2 regions of the Cytobacillus sp. FSL W8-0315 genome follow, and region 2 is predicted to be linked to the other one. Evidence: riboswitches for the same ligand, from Rfam matches in the RefSeq annotation. Region 2 holds a riboswitch; the other holds the start of a gene.
What was found. A riboswitch is a leader RNA that binds a small molecule or an ion and turns the genes downstream of it on or off. The one in region 2 is predicted to bind lysine.
Positions count from the first base shown of each region.

Region 1: it holds a riboswitch for lysine, as region 2 does, so the genes downstream of both, MKY20_RS07140 (Na+/H+ antiporter NhaC family protein) here and MKY20_RS08920 (aspartate kinase) in region 2, are expected to answer to the same signal.

Region 1 is NZ_JBBOOC010000001.1:1,394,115-1,400,704, reverse strand. Features, by position in the region: gene MKY20_RS07150 (sodium-dependent transporter) at 1-967, opposite strand, end outside; gene MKY20_RS07145 (YsnF/AvaK domain-containing protein) at 1,431-2,312, shown strand; gene MKY20_RS07140 (Na+/H+ antiporter NhaC family protein) at 2,401-3,978, opposite strand; lysine riboswitch at 4,151-4,357, opposite strand; gene yunB (sporulation protein YunB) at 4,423-5,169, opposite strand; gene MKY20_RS07130 (HD-GYP domain-containing protein) at 5,241-6,335, opposite strand.
Region 2 is NZ_JBBOOC010000001.1:1,753,574-1,760,163, forward strand. Features, by position in the region: gene MKY20_RS08905 (electron transfer flavoprotein subunit alpha/FixB family protein) at 1-750, shown strand, start outside; gene trxA (thioredoxin) at 929-1,243, shown strand; gene uvrC (excinuclease ABC subunit UvrC) at 1,502-3,295, shown strand; lysine riboswitch at 3,424-3,603, shown strand; gene MKY20_RS08920 (aspartate kinase) at 3,794-5,023, shown strand; gene MKY20_RS08925 (YslB family protein) at 5,085-5,537, opposite strand; gene MKY20_RS08930 (succinate dehydrogenase cytochrome b558 subunit) at 5,887-6,495, shown strand.

The sequences.
Region 1 (6,590 bases), 360 kb from region 2:
AGAAGAAAGACCCGAATAACCCATTTAAAGCAGGGAATTCGTTAATGATTTGCGGGAATACCACGAATGCTAATCCTACACCGGATGATACAACTTCATTAATACCCACACCCTGCTGTGCAGCCATGAATCCTAATGCGGCAAAAACTCCGATCCCTGCAAGAAGTTCAAATCCAGAGTTTGCAAAACCTGTAATGAAAGCACTGTTTGTCAGATCCGTTTTCTTAGGAAGGTAGCTTGAATATGTTACCATGATGGCAAATCCAATTGATAAACTAAAGAAGATCTGGCCATATGCCGCAACCCAAACTTTAGGTTCTGCAATCATCTCCCAGTTCGGCTTAAAGAATGCATCCAAGCCGGCAATAGCTCCATCAAGCGTCAATGCGCGAACAACAATAATTAAAAATAAAACTACAAGGACAGGAATAAAGATTTTGTTCGCGATTTCGATGCCTTTTTTAATTCCCTTGAACAGGATGCCAAGTGTTACTGCCCAAACAATAACTAACGGAATAAAAACTCCTGGGACAATCCCGCCAATATCTCCTGGCGTTTCAGAAAGCTTCAAATATTCTCCAAAGAGGAATCCGTTTGGATCGTCACCCCATTTGAGATTAAACGAAAAGCCTGCGAAAGACATCGCCCATGCGATAATAACCGCATAATATGTTGAAATGACAAATGAGATGGCTACCTGCCACCAGCCTAACCATTCGTATTTTTTACTTAATCTAGCATAAGACAGTGGTGCTGAACCCCGATACTTATGGCCAATTGTAAATTCCATAATCAGAAGCGGTATACCTGCTGTCAGCAGAGCAAATAAATACGGAAAAAAGAATGCTCCCCCTCCATTTTCATATGCAACTGCAGGGAAACGCCAAATGTTTCCTAGACCAATTGCAGAACCCACTGCTGCCATTATAAAGCCAGCTCTGGATCCCCACTGCGGACGATTCTCCATAGTAATTACTACCCCCTGTAAATATTCCCAATTAAAAAGAACAATGGGAACTTTTTATATTTTCAGATAATTAAATCTAACTAAGCCTAGTATAGCTAGTTTTTGATAATCTGTCAAAACATTATTTTCCTAATAGTATTATTTTTCGAAATAATTTATTTTAGTACATTGCCAGAGTAAAGCACATAAAAAATTAGTATACTCGTATTTTAATTATCATTAGAATTCAACTCGGCCAGGAGTTATTCCACCAAAGCTGATCAATATATTCTTTGTCCTCACCCCCTTAGTAAAATTTATTCTTAAAAGCTAAAAACTTTCATTTTTTATTCAGAAAATTCAAAATAAAATTGGTAAGATGCCAAAATTAACCTTGTTTGCTCTTCTAAGACCCGGGAATATAATCAATGTGCTTAACCATTACCAAATATAGCATAAAGCACTACAAAGGAGGTTTTTACAAATGGATGCCAATATTATCGGAGTTTATAATTCACAAAGGGAAGTAGTAAATGCCATTCAAGAACTGCAGAATGACGGATACCCTGTTCAGGATCTATCCATCATTGGACAGACAGAACACCTGGATACGTCTCTTGAAGATAAAACCGGTGTTCATACAGAGACCTTCGAGACTAAAGATAGAGACAGCAGCGAGAGCGCGGGATTCTTAAATAGTCTGGCATCATGGTTTGATGATGATCGCATGAGCAGCGACTCTGCAGGTGAAAAGTTCAGGGAACTGGGCATGTCAGATGATGAAGCACGCAAGTATGAAGCTTATGTAAACGAGGGAAAAATCATTTTATACAGTGATAGAATGGATACTGCAACAGGCTTTACCAATGCCGGAACTGCTGAAGCCAATGTGGACAGCACTTACAATGGGGGATATAGCCAGCAGAGGAATCCCGCTGAAGAAGATGAACAATCATTAAAACTTCGGGAAGAACAGCTGGATGTGTCAAAAGAACGTGTTCAAGCCGGAGAAGTTGAAATCCATAAAGATGTTGTGGAAGAACAAAAAGCAATTAATGTACCGGTAGAGCATGAAGAAGTGTATGTAGAAAGAAGAAGAGTGGATGATCCAACTGGTGCAAGCACATCACCTATATCAGATGAGGAAACAATCAGGATCCCAATTACAGAAGAGCGTGTAGAAGTCTCCAAAAGGCCTGTTGTCACCGAAGAAATTGTCGTAGGCAAACGGGAAGTTCAGGAAACCCAGCAGGTTAAAGAAAACCTCAAGAAAGAAGAAGTGCATCTAGAAGGCGGCCAAGAATATGTTACTGACGATGAAGACTTAAATCGTTCTCTTAATAGAAAAAATAATGACAACCTATAATTAAAAAGGTCCCTTCCGGGGGACCTCTTTAATATGATGGATGAACACCAAAAGGCTTTCTCAAAGAGAAAGCCTTTTTCTATAGGTTTTAACTAGCCTTATTTTCCTGCCAGGCTTCTTTTTTGCCACGGCCAACGAAAGCAAATGCCGCAACAAGAACAGCCACTGTGAGTAATGCGATAGCAGTGCTTCCAGTAAACCCGACGATTAAATAACCAACAGCTGCGATACCCGCTGAAATCAAGGCGTATGGAAGCTGCGTCATCACATGGTCTATATGGTTACACCCTGCTCCAGTTGAGGAAAGAATCGTTGTATCGGAAATAGGTGAACAATGATCTCCGAAAACCGCTCCGGCAAGGACCGCTGACATAACCGGCAATAACAGCGCGATATCTGTTGCAGCAGCAATGTCTCCAGCAATCGGAAGCAGGATGCCGAAAGATCCCCATGAGGTTCCAGTACTGAATGCCATAATTCCCGCGATGAGGAAAAGTAAAAGCGGAAGCCATGAAGTGCTCATATTGGAACTTTCCACAATACCTGCCAAATACTTTCCAGTTTCCAGACGGCCGATCAGATCAACAATCGCCCAGGCAAACAGCAAGATATAAACAGCTGGAAGCATGGATTTTACGCCTTCCCATACCCCTTTGCCAAAAACATTTGCGTTAACACCTTTCAAAACAAAGGCCTGACGGAAGAATAATCCCATTGAAACCACTAGACCTACGAGGCCGCCAAGGATAAGTGACTTCGATACATCTGTGTTTTCAAAAATTTGCAGGATCGTCGCATTTCCTTCAACCGCTTGTGACCCCGTCCAAAGCATCGCACCAACTGTACCAATGACAAGGGCAATAATCGGCCACACAAGATCTCCGACTGATCCTTTTGAACTTGTTGGAAGGTCGTCTTTAAGCTCACCAGGTGCAGGCTTCTCAGGATCCATTACAAGTCCCTCTTCAACTGCCCGCTTCTCATGTACCCTCATTGGCCCAATTTCGATGCCCCTTATTGCAACAATAAACACAATAGCAAGTGTAGCCCATACATAAAGATTCATTGGAATCATTTGAATAAATGCCGAGAAAGCTGAATACTCGCTAACATTATGGGCAGCAAGGATAGTTCCAATCAGCGCAATGATGTAAGCTCCCCAGCTTGATACTGGTGAAACCACACAAACAGGTGCTGAAGTCGAATCAATCAAATAGGCAAGTTTCGCACGGGAAACGCGCTGCCTGTCAGTAATCGGACGTGAAATCTGTCCGACTGCCAGAGCATTGAAATAGTCGTCAATGAATATGATAATACCTAAAACAGCTCCGACAATCTGTGCGCCTGCACGGGTCTTGACCCGCTTCATCGCCCATTCTCCAAATGCGCGGCTTCCGCCTGAAATAGATATAAATGCAGTAATAACTCCTAATACAAGCAAGAATAAAATAATATATACATTCCAGGTGTTCAGCTCTCCGTCTGAAACAAAAATTCCTTTTACAGCATCCCAAATGATGCTGAATGTTTCTGTGATGCTAAATTCAGCCAGCAATAGTGCGGCTGTTACGATTCCCACTCCCAATGACAGCAATACACGCCTGGTCAGGATAACCATGGCGATTGCTACCAAAGGCGGAAGCAGGGAGAAAATCGTGTTTGCCATTACTTGTCCTCCTCTGAAATTTGATTGGTGTCCAGCTACAGGCGCCGATAAGCGGGCGCCTTCCGCTTTTCGTAGGGGAAACAACAAGGATGATGACAGAGTCAAAATAAAAAAAGAGTAACGATAGAGAAAAATCTATCATTACTCTTTTGAAGTAATTAGTTTCTCCATCACGATCTGTAGCTCCCCATTATGAAGGCTTTGACAAAGTATATTCATACTTTCCCCTCATAATGACAGTGTTACTCCTATTCGAAGTAACCCCAGCAAGATTAGTTCTGACTCACTAATCATGCTTCGGCAACATTCCCTTTCGGCTGCGGTCTTAGTTGTCATCCTCGCACAGCGTACTCTTGAATCTTGCGCCTCTACCCCATCGGATATGATAAGGTTTTTATGAAATTATATTGAAATTTTATCAAAATACTAATCTATTTGCAAGTGTTATTGGCCGGCCGGTATTTCTATTGATGGTGAGGTGCCCCCTCCGCCATTATAAAATTGCGGGACCTTTCCTGGGTAAATACCATAAGCGGCAAGCACATCCTCCTGTACAGTGATAATTTTGGTGGCAAAAGGAATAATGATTTGAACCTGCACATCCAGGCGTACCAGAACCTTTACTTCAACATTATTAATGCCATGATCCTTTGTTTCAGTTATAAAATTGGAGGTAACAGAGCCCACTGCATTAAATTTTACCGGTATCCGGGGACCCAAGTTTCCGAGAAGCGCATTATTGGTTGCCTGGCCAAGCGGCACATAATAAACAATTCCATTTGTATTCTCCATTTGTTCCGTGTTGATTTCCACGTCTGTAAAGGACTCCAAAGCATCCAAATCGCCCTTTTCCGCTTTCTTAATATTATCCTGAACCAGTTCGGTTACTTCCGCTTTGACCCTGTTCAGCTTTTCAACATTGATGCTGACAACACCGCTTTCACTTGCTTCAAACATATCTTCCAAATCCATCACATTGGTAATTTTTTTATTAATCGCATTGTTTATCACCAATGATGCGATTTTCCTTGTCTGTGAATCGGCATAGCTCATAAGTGTGGGCTTAAGCCCTTCGTTGATAATCCATAGGCCGGCAGCAGTTGAGATGACGAAAAATATAAAGGTCAATAGAAATACATAGCGAAATGGCAGAGGACCTTTCCGGGGCAGCCGGCCGCGAAATTTTGCCAAAACAAATCCCCCCTTTACAAGCTATATGTATGCTGTAAAGGAGGGAACTAGGCTCAAAAATCCAAAATAGTTTATTGTTGTACAAAAGTCGTATCGCATCCTATAATGACAGAATTCAATTCAATCCTCAAATCTGCTTCATATGGCTCGACATTCCTGCCCTTTTCTTCAAGTATGCGGATGACAGGCCTATCACTCAGACCCGCGTTCTGCCGGCAGACAACGCCTTTCCTGCCATCATTCAGCTCAACTGTAACACCCACAGGATATACAGCGACCGCTTGACGAAAAACTTCGATTATCCTCTTATCAAATAACTTTTCTGCCCCTGCATACAAAATCTCCAGACCTTCATGCGGAAGCATAGCCTGTCTGTAAATGCGATTAGATGTTACTGCATCAAACACATCGGCAATCGCAATAATCTTGCCGAAATCATGTATCTCGTCTCCCTCAAGGCCGCGCGGGTAGCCGGTACCATTCAAACGCTCATGATGCTGAAAGGCACAATGTGCAACAAGGAGCGGAATCGTCTCTACTTTTCTTAATATATTAAATCCATCTTCAGGGTGCTTCTTTATTGATTCAAATTCTTTCACTGTCAATTTACCCGGTTTCAAAAGAATATCTGCCGGCACCTTCATTTTTCCTACATCATGGAGAATAGCACCTAGCCCCAGGATTTCAAGTTCCTTTGGCAGGAGCTGAAGCTTCATCCCGATTGCCAGAGAATAAAGGGTTACATTCAGGGAGTGTGTGAAAATATAGTGGTCATATGTATAAACATCTGATAAGATCGTAAGCAGCTCTCTATTTCCCCTTATTTCATCGATTAGCTGACGAATTAGCCCTGATAGCCGTTTAGAGGCTTTCTCAATCACTAAAGAGCCTGATAAATCTTTATTTGCTCCTACTTCCTTCAGAACCGATTCTATGGTTTGGATAGCCATCGTTCGCATTTTGGCAGACAGAGGGTCCTTATATTGGATATCTTCAGTGCGCCAATCCCTGATATACACATACGTAATACCCATTTCCTGCAATTTATGTATCAATTTATCAGCCAGCTCCACACCTTCATGCAAGAGGACCTGACCCTTGTCATTATATATTGCCTTGGCCAAAACGCTGCCAGTCTCAATTGTATTGGTTGCTGCTAATCTCATATGTATCTCCCATATCCTTTTTTCAGTGCTACTTTATATTTCGGGTATAATTTGGTTTTATTTACATTATACGACAAAATTCCGGCATTGGCCGATGCTCTCTAATTTTTTATGAAAGTTGATTTTTAAGGATAACATAGGGTGCTCGCCTTCATTCCAGGGAGATTTTTTCTTCAATTTATGTTTTTTGTGTGCGGATAGCCAATTTTTACATGCGGATAAAAAAATTTATGTGCCGATAACCGTTTTTTATGT
Region 2 (6,590 bases):
TCACAGGCTTTAATGGCTGTGATTGATTCCGAAAGTCCGGAAGGCCTGATTTTTGGACATACAGCATTAGGGAAAGATCTCGCTCCTAAAATTGCTGCCAAGCTGGAGTCAGGTTTAATCTCTGACGTAACGAGCCTTGAAGAGGCAGGCGGCAACCTGGTGTTCACACGCCCGATTTATTCAGGTAAAGCTTTTGAAAAGAAAATTGTTACAGATGGCCTCCTCTTTGCAACAATTCGTCCAAACAACATAGCTCCATTGGAGAAAGATGAATCAAGATCAGGAGATATTGCTTCTGTTGCAGCAGAAATCAAAGATCTTCGCACGATCATTAAGGAAGTTGTCCGCAAAGCAAGTGAAGGCGTTGATTTATCCGAAGCTAAGGTTATCATTGCCGGCGGCCGCGGCGTTAAGAGCGAGGAAGGCTTTGAGCCATTAAAAGAACTTGCTTCGGTTCTAAATGGAGCAGTGGGTGCATCACGCGGAGCTTGTGATGCTGATTATTGTGACTACTCGCTGCAAATTGGCCAAACCGGTAAGGTTGTAACACCAGATCTATATATTGCTTGCGGCATCTCCGGTGCTATTCAGCATTTAGCTGGGATGTCCAACTCAAAAGTAATCGTAGCCATTAACAAAGATCCGGAAGCCAATATCTTTAAAGTAGCTGATTATGGTATTGTTGGAGATCTGTTTGAGGTTGTTCCACTGTTAACTGAAGAATTCAAAAAGCTTAAAGTAAATGCATAAGATAGTATATCGAATGGGCGGCTGATGGCCGCCCATTATACATAGTGCCAATAGGGAAAGAAAGAGAATAATCTGTTCCAAATAGGGTAAATTACGATCGAGCAGATTGTTCGCAACATATAATAAACGATGGTATACTGTCGTTAGTATTTGAGTTAAATTTTAGGAGGCATATCAAATGGCTATTTCACATGCAACTGACCAAAACTTCACTGCTGAGACTGGTTCGGGATTAGTATTGGCAGATTTCTGGGCTCCTTGGTGCGGCCCTTGTAAAATGATCGCTCCTGTTTTAGAAGAGCTTGATTCTGAAATGGGCGATAAAGTAAAAATTGTAAAAATCGATGTTGACGAAAACCAGGAAACTGCTGGAAAGTTTGGCGTAATGAGCATTCCGACATTAATCGTTCTAAAAGACGGTGAAGTTGTAGATAAAGTGGTTGGTTTCCAGCCGAAAGAGGCTCTCGCTGAATTACTTTCAAAACATGCGTAATTTATAAGGAATTTTCCCGGTGTCCCATAAGGACATCGGGATTTTTTTGTCATATGGGTTTTGTTGTTATGCTGCAGGTTTCCAGGCTGATATAATAAGATGGTAATAATGTGCCATCTGCATATTAGCGGCTAAATAATATTGGTTTGCTGCCAGCGCAAACAAAGTATTATACTAGCTTTCACCCCAAAATGATTATGCCAAACAATGAATAAATTGAACTTCAATAAAAAGTTTTAACCGGGGAGGTGTAGTGCCATGAATGATACGATAAAAAATAAACTGATGCTGCTTCCTGCCCAGCCGGGATGTTATTTGATGAAAGACAGGCAGGGTACCATCATATACGTGGGGAAGGCAAAAATCCTGAAAAACCGTGTAAGATCCTATTTCACAGGCTCACATGACGGAAAAACATTAAGACTTGTTAATGAGATCGTAGATTTTGAGTACATTGTCACTTCTTCAGATATGGAAGCACTGATCCTTGAGATGAATCTGATCAAGAAATATGATCCGAAATATAATGTAATGCTGAAGGACGATAAAAGTTACCCTTTTATCAAATTGACGGCCGAACGCCATCCCCGTCTAATTACAACCAGAAAAGTAAAAAAAGACAGGGGAAAATACTTCGGACCATATCCCAATGTGCAGGCTGCCAATGAAACAAAAAAGCTGCTCGACCGAATTTATCCTCTCCGCAAATGTTCAACTCTTCCGGACAGAGTTTGCCTTTATTATCATTTAGGCCAATGTCTTGCGCCATGCGTGAAGGCCGTAGGTGAAGACCAATATAAGCAAATGACAGACGAGATTGCAAAATTCTTGAATGGCGGATACAAAGAGATTAAAAAAGACCTGACTGCAAAAATGACAGCAGCTGCTGAAGAATTGGACTTTGAAAGGGCAAAGGAGCTTAGGGATAAAATTGCCCATATAGATGCAACAATGGAAAAGCAAAAAATGACAATGACAGACTTTACCGACCGGGATGTATTTGGATATGCGGTTGATAAAGGATGGATGTGTGTTCAGGTATTCTTCATCAGACAGGGTAAACTCATTGAAAGAGATGTATCAATGTTCCCTATTTATAATGAGCCGGAAGAAGAAATCTTAACTTTCCTCGGCCAGTTTTATACAAAAGCAAACCACTTTAAACCGCGAGAAATATTGGCACCGGATTCGGTTGATGCTGAAATGGCAGAACAGCTTCTGGATGTTAAGGTGCTAAAACCGCAGCGAGGGCAAAAAAAGGACCTGGTGAAGCTTGCTTATAAAAATGCAAAAATTGCTCTCCAGGAGAAGTTTTCTTTAATTGAGCGTGATGAAGAACGGACAATTAAGGCTGTAGAAAATCTGGGGGATCAGCTTGGAATATATACGCCTCACCGGATAGAAGCATTTGATAATTCAAATATCCAGGGAACGGACCCTGTTTCAGCCATGATCGTCTTTATTGATGGCAAACCAGAGAAAAGAGAATACCGTAAATATAAGATTAAGTCTGTTAAAGGCCCTGATGACTATGAATCCATGAGAGAAGTAGTCCGGCGCAGATATACAAGGGTACTGAAAGAAGAGCTGCCGCTTCCGGACTTAATCATGATTGATGGGGGAAAAGGGCATGTTGAAGCTGTACGGGATGTGCTTGAAAATGAGCTCGGTCTGGATATTCCGATTTCTGGCCTGGTGAAGGATGAAAAGCACAGGACTTCTCAGCTCTTATATGGTAATCCGCTTCAAATTATTCCACTTGCAAGGAACAGCCAGGAATTTTATCTGCTTCAGAGAATTCAGGACGAGGTTCATCGTTTTGCGATTACTTTTCATCGCCAGCTTCGCGGGAAAAATGCCTTTCAGTCTATTCTTGATGATATTCCCGGCATAGGAGAAAAACGAAAGAAACAGCTGCTGAAAGCCTTTGGATCTGTAAAGAAAATGAAAGAAGCACCAATAGAGGAGTATAGGAAAATAGGCATTCCTGAGAATGTTGCCGAGGAATTGAAGTTGAGGCTCGAGGAACAAAATGGAAATCCTAAGTCATAAATGGATATAGACAGAAAATTTCAGATATGTTATACTAATTCAAACTTTATATCAATATCACTTTATAGCGATAAAGCGTATGTTCATTTAGTTCAAACAAAGTTTTGGGACTATGAACCGAATCGTTAAGTGAAGGTAGAGGTGCGAACTTCATCAGTAAAAGCTTGGAGAAGAATGAGCTTCCATGAAAAGCTTTGAAAGGGTACGTTCGCCGAAGTGGAGAAAATCTCATCATTTTTTCTGCTGGTTCTGCATTGAATAAATGCAGGATTGTCAGGACAATGCCGTCCTGGAGAGCTATCTCACTGTGTTTGCTCATTTTTATACTTTGGCTGCACAGCAATGGGATAGTAAACTATTCCATTGCTTTTTTTATTGCCCAAAAGGGTATTTTAGAGTTAAGGCCATTGTCAAATACAGCAGAGTGAACTGATATGCTTCACTTACATAGGACGGCAAATCACAAAATTACTATTTCTTTAGAAAGAAGGGAAAGCTGTGGGAATCATTGTGCAGAAATTCGGGGGCACCTCCGTGGGGACTGTAGACAGAATTCAAAATGTTGCCAATCGGGTAATTGAAGAAAAAAATCGGGGAAATGATGTTGTTGTAGTTGTTTCGGCAATGGGCAAAACAACTGATCAGCTGGTTGGCATGGCAAGGGAGATTTCCCCCTCACCTGATAAAAGGGAAATGGACATGCTGCTTACAACCGGCGAACAGGTGACCATCTCTTTATTGGCAATGGCTTTAAATGCGAAAGGGCATCCCGCCGTTTCTTTTACAGGGTGGCAGGCAGGCATTAAAACAGAAGCAGTCCATGGCAATGCGAGGATAGTGAATATTGATCCAGGTACCATTAAGGGTGAATTAAACCAGGGGAAAATTGTAATTGTGGCAGGCTTCCAGGGGATGACTGAAGATGGTTCCATCACCACACTTGGCCGGGGCGGATCTGATACAACGGCTGTTGCACTGGCTGCAGCACTTAAAGCTGATAAATGTGATATTTATACTGATGTAACCGGGGTATTTACATCAGATCCCCGCTTTATAAAGAATGCCAGAAAATTATATTCTGTTTCCTATGATGAAATGCTTGAACTGGCCAATTTGGGGGCAGGTGTGCTCCATCCAAGAGCAGTCGAATTTGCGAAAAATTATGGACTTCCCCTTGAAGTGCGTTCAAGCCTTGAGAAGGAAGCCGGAACAATCATTGAGGAGGAAGTAAAAATGGAACAAAACTTAGTCGTGCGCGGTGTGGCATTTGAGGATGATATAACAAGGGTGACGATTCTTGGTCTTCCTAATTCAATGACTGGATTGTCTACTATTTTCTCGGCGCTTGCCAAAAATCGCATTAACGTTGATATCATTATCCAGAGCATGACAGAGGCTCAGACGACAAACCTTTCATTTTCAATAAAGAATGAAGATCTCACAGATACAGTAAAAGTGCTGGAAAAGCATAGAGAACAATTAAATTATGACAGAATTGAATGGGAATCGGGCCTTGCTAAGGTTTCGATTGTTGGCTCAGGCATGATTTCCAATCCGGGTGTGGCTGCAGAAATGTTCGAAGTGCTTTCCGCGAATGAAATAACGGTGAAAATGGTAAGCACATCAGAAATTAAAGTATCGGCGGTTGTTGAAAACAGCAAAATGATTGATGCAGTTGATGCTTTGCATGATGCATTCAATCTGTCGGTTTCTCCGGTTAAGGCTTAATTCCAGGAATATCAAACAATAAGCTATCAAAATTGATAGCTTATTGTTTGTACATATGATATTACTCAGCAGGATCCTTTTTATCCCACTTCACTGTAATAAGGATTTTGCCAGTTTTTTTGCGGGGATGTTCGAATGCCTCACAAATGACTTCTTTTTGAAGTTCAATCTGCTGGGCTATAAATCCGGCCTCAAGCTGAAAGGTGCAGTTATGATTTTTTTTGCAGCGGTCTGTAATCAGCTGGCTGGATAATTCCATTTCAATTTCATTTTTCGATTCGTTTGCGATGGAAAGATTTCCCCAGCCGGCGTTTATAAAAAACTCGGCAATCTGGCCGGCTGTTTCCAGAGGATACATGCGTGCGATCCTTTTGCCTGCCCAATATAAAATTTCCGGTGCTTCATTTCCCAAAAGGTCATGCAGCAGCACTTCCCGGATTAGTTCATAGCCAAAAACCGGAACTGACTGTATGTGATCTTCATTAGTGGATTTCGCAGATGCTAATTCGCTCAATAGTCTCCCCTCTTTCTATGATTCTATTATATACAATATGCTGAGAGAGTTAATATCAATTCGGGAAAAAATAGAACGATTTGCATAGAAATAATTACTATTCCAGTATACTGGAGAGCAGCAACTGGGTCATATTGAACTGCAGAATAATATATGTTTTTTAGCCGCTAATATTTTTTAAAAATTTTATTAATATGGAACATTTTATGTATCCGTTTTCTTGACGCTCTATTATCTTGGGAGTAAAATGGACATGTCACATAATTGTAAGAAAATGAATAACATTTTCGAGATGATGTCCTGAGCGGGGGCTCAGCATCATTTTTTTAAAATCAGGGGGGGAAAGTTTATGGCAGGTAATCGTGAGTTTTTTAATCGCAGATTGCATTCATTACTTGGGGTTATACCGGTTGGTTTGTTTTTGGTGCAGCACCTTGTAGTGAACCATTTTGCAACAGGGGGAGAGGAATCTTTTAATAATGCAGCGCATTTCATGGAAAGTCTTCCATTCAGAATATTCCTTGAAACGTTTGTAATCTATCTACCTTTGCTGTTCCACGCAATCTATGGACTTTATATTGCTTTTACTGCAAAAAATAACGCAAGCAGGTATGGATACTTCCGAAACTGGATGTTTATGCTGCAGCGTGTTTCAGGTGTCATTACACTGGTTTTTGTTGCATGGCATGTTTGGGAAACACGTGTACAGGCTGCCTTTGGAGCAGATGTTAACTTTCAGATGATGGAGAACATCCTATCTAATCCATTTATGTTCTGGTTCTATATTATTGGAGTCATTTCTGCAATTTTCCACTTTGCTAATGGGCTTTGGTCATTCCTTGTCAGCTGGGGAATTACAGTATCTCCTCGTTCACAGGTTATTTCCACGTATGTAACGATCGGAATATTCATTGCACTATCTATTGTTGGTGTACGTGCTCTAACAGCATTCATTTAAAAGACAATAAAAGACTATTAGACTTCGGATTTATAACGTGCCAATAATATTGCAGCTTTGAGAAGCAGTCTGGCTTTAAGCGCGATAGGCAGGCG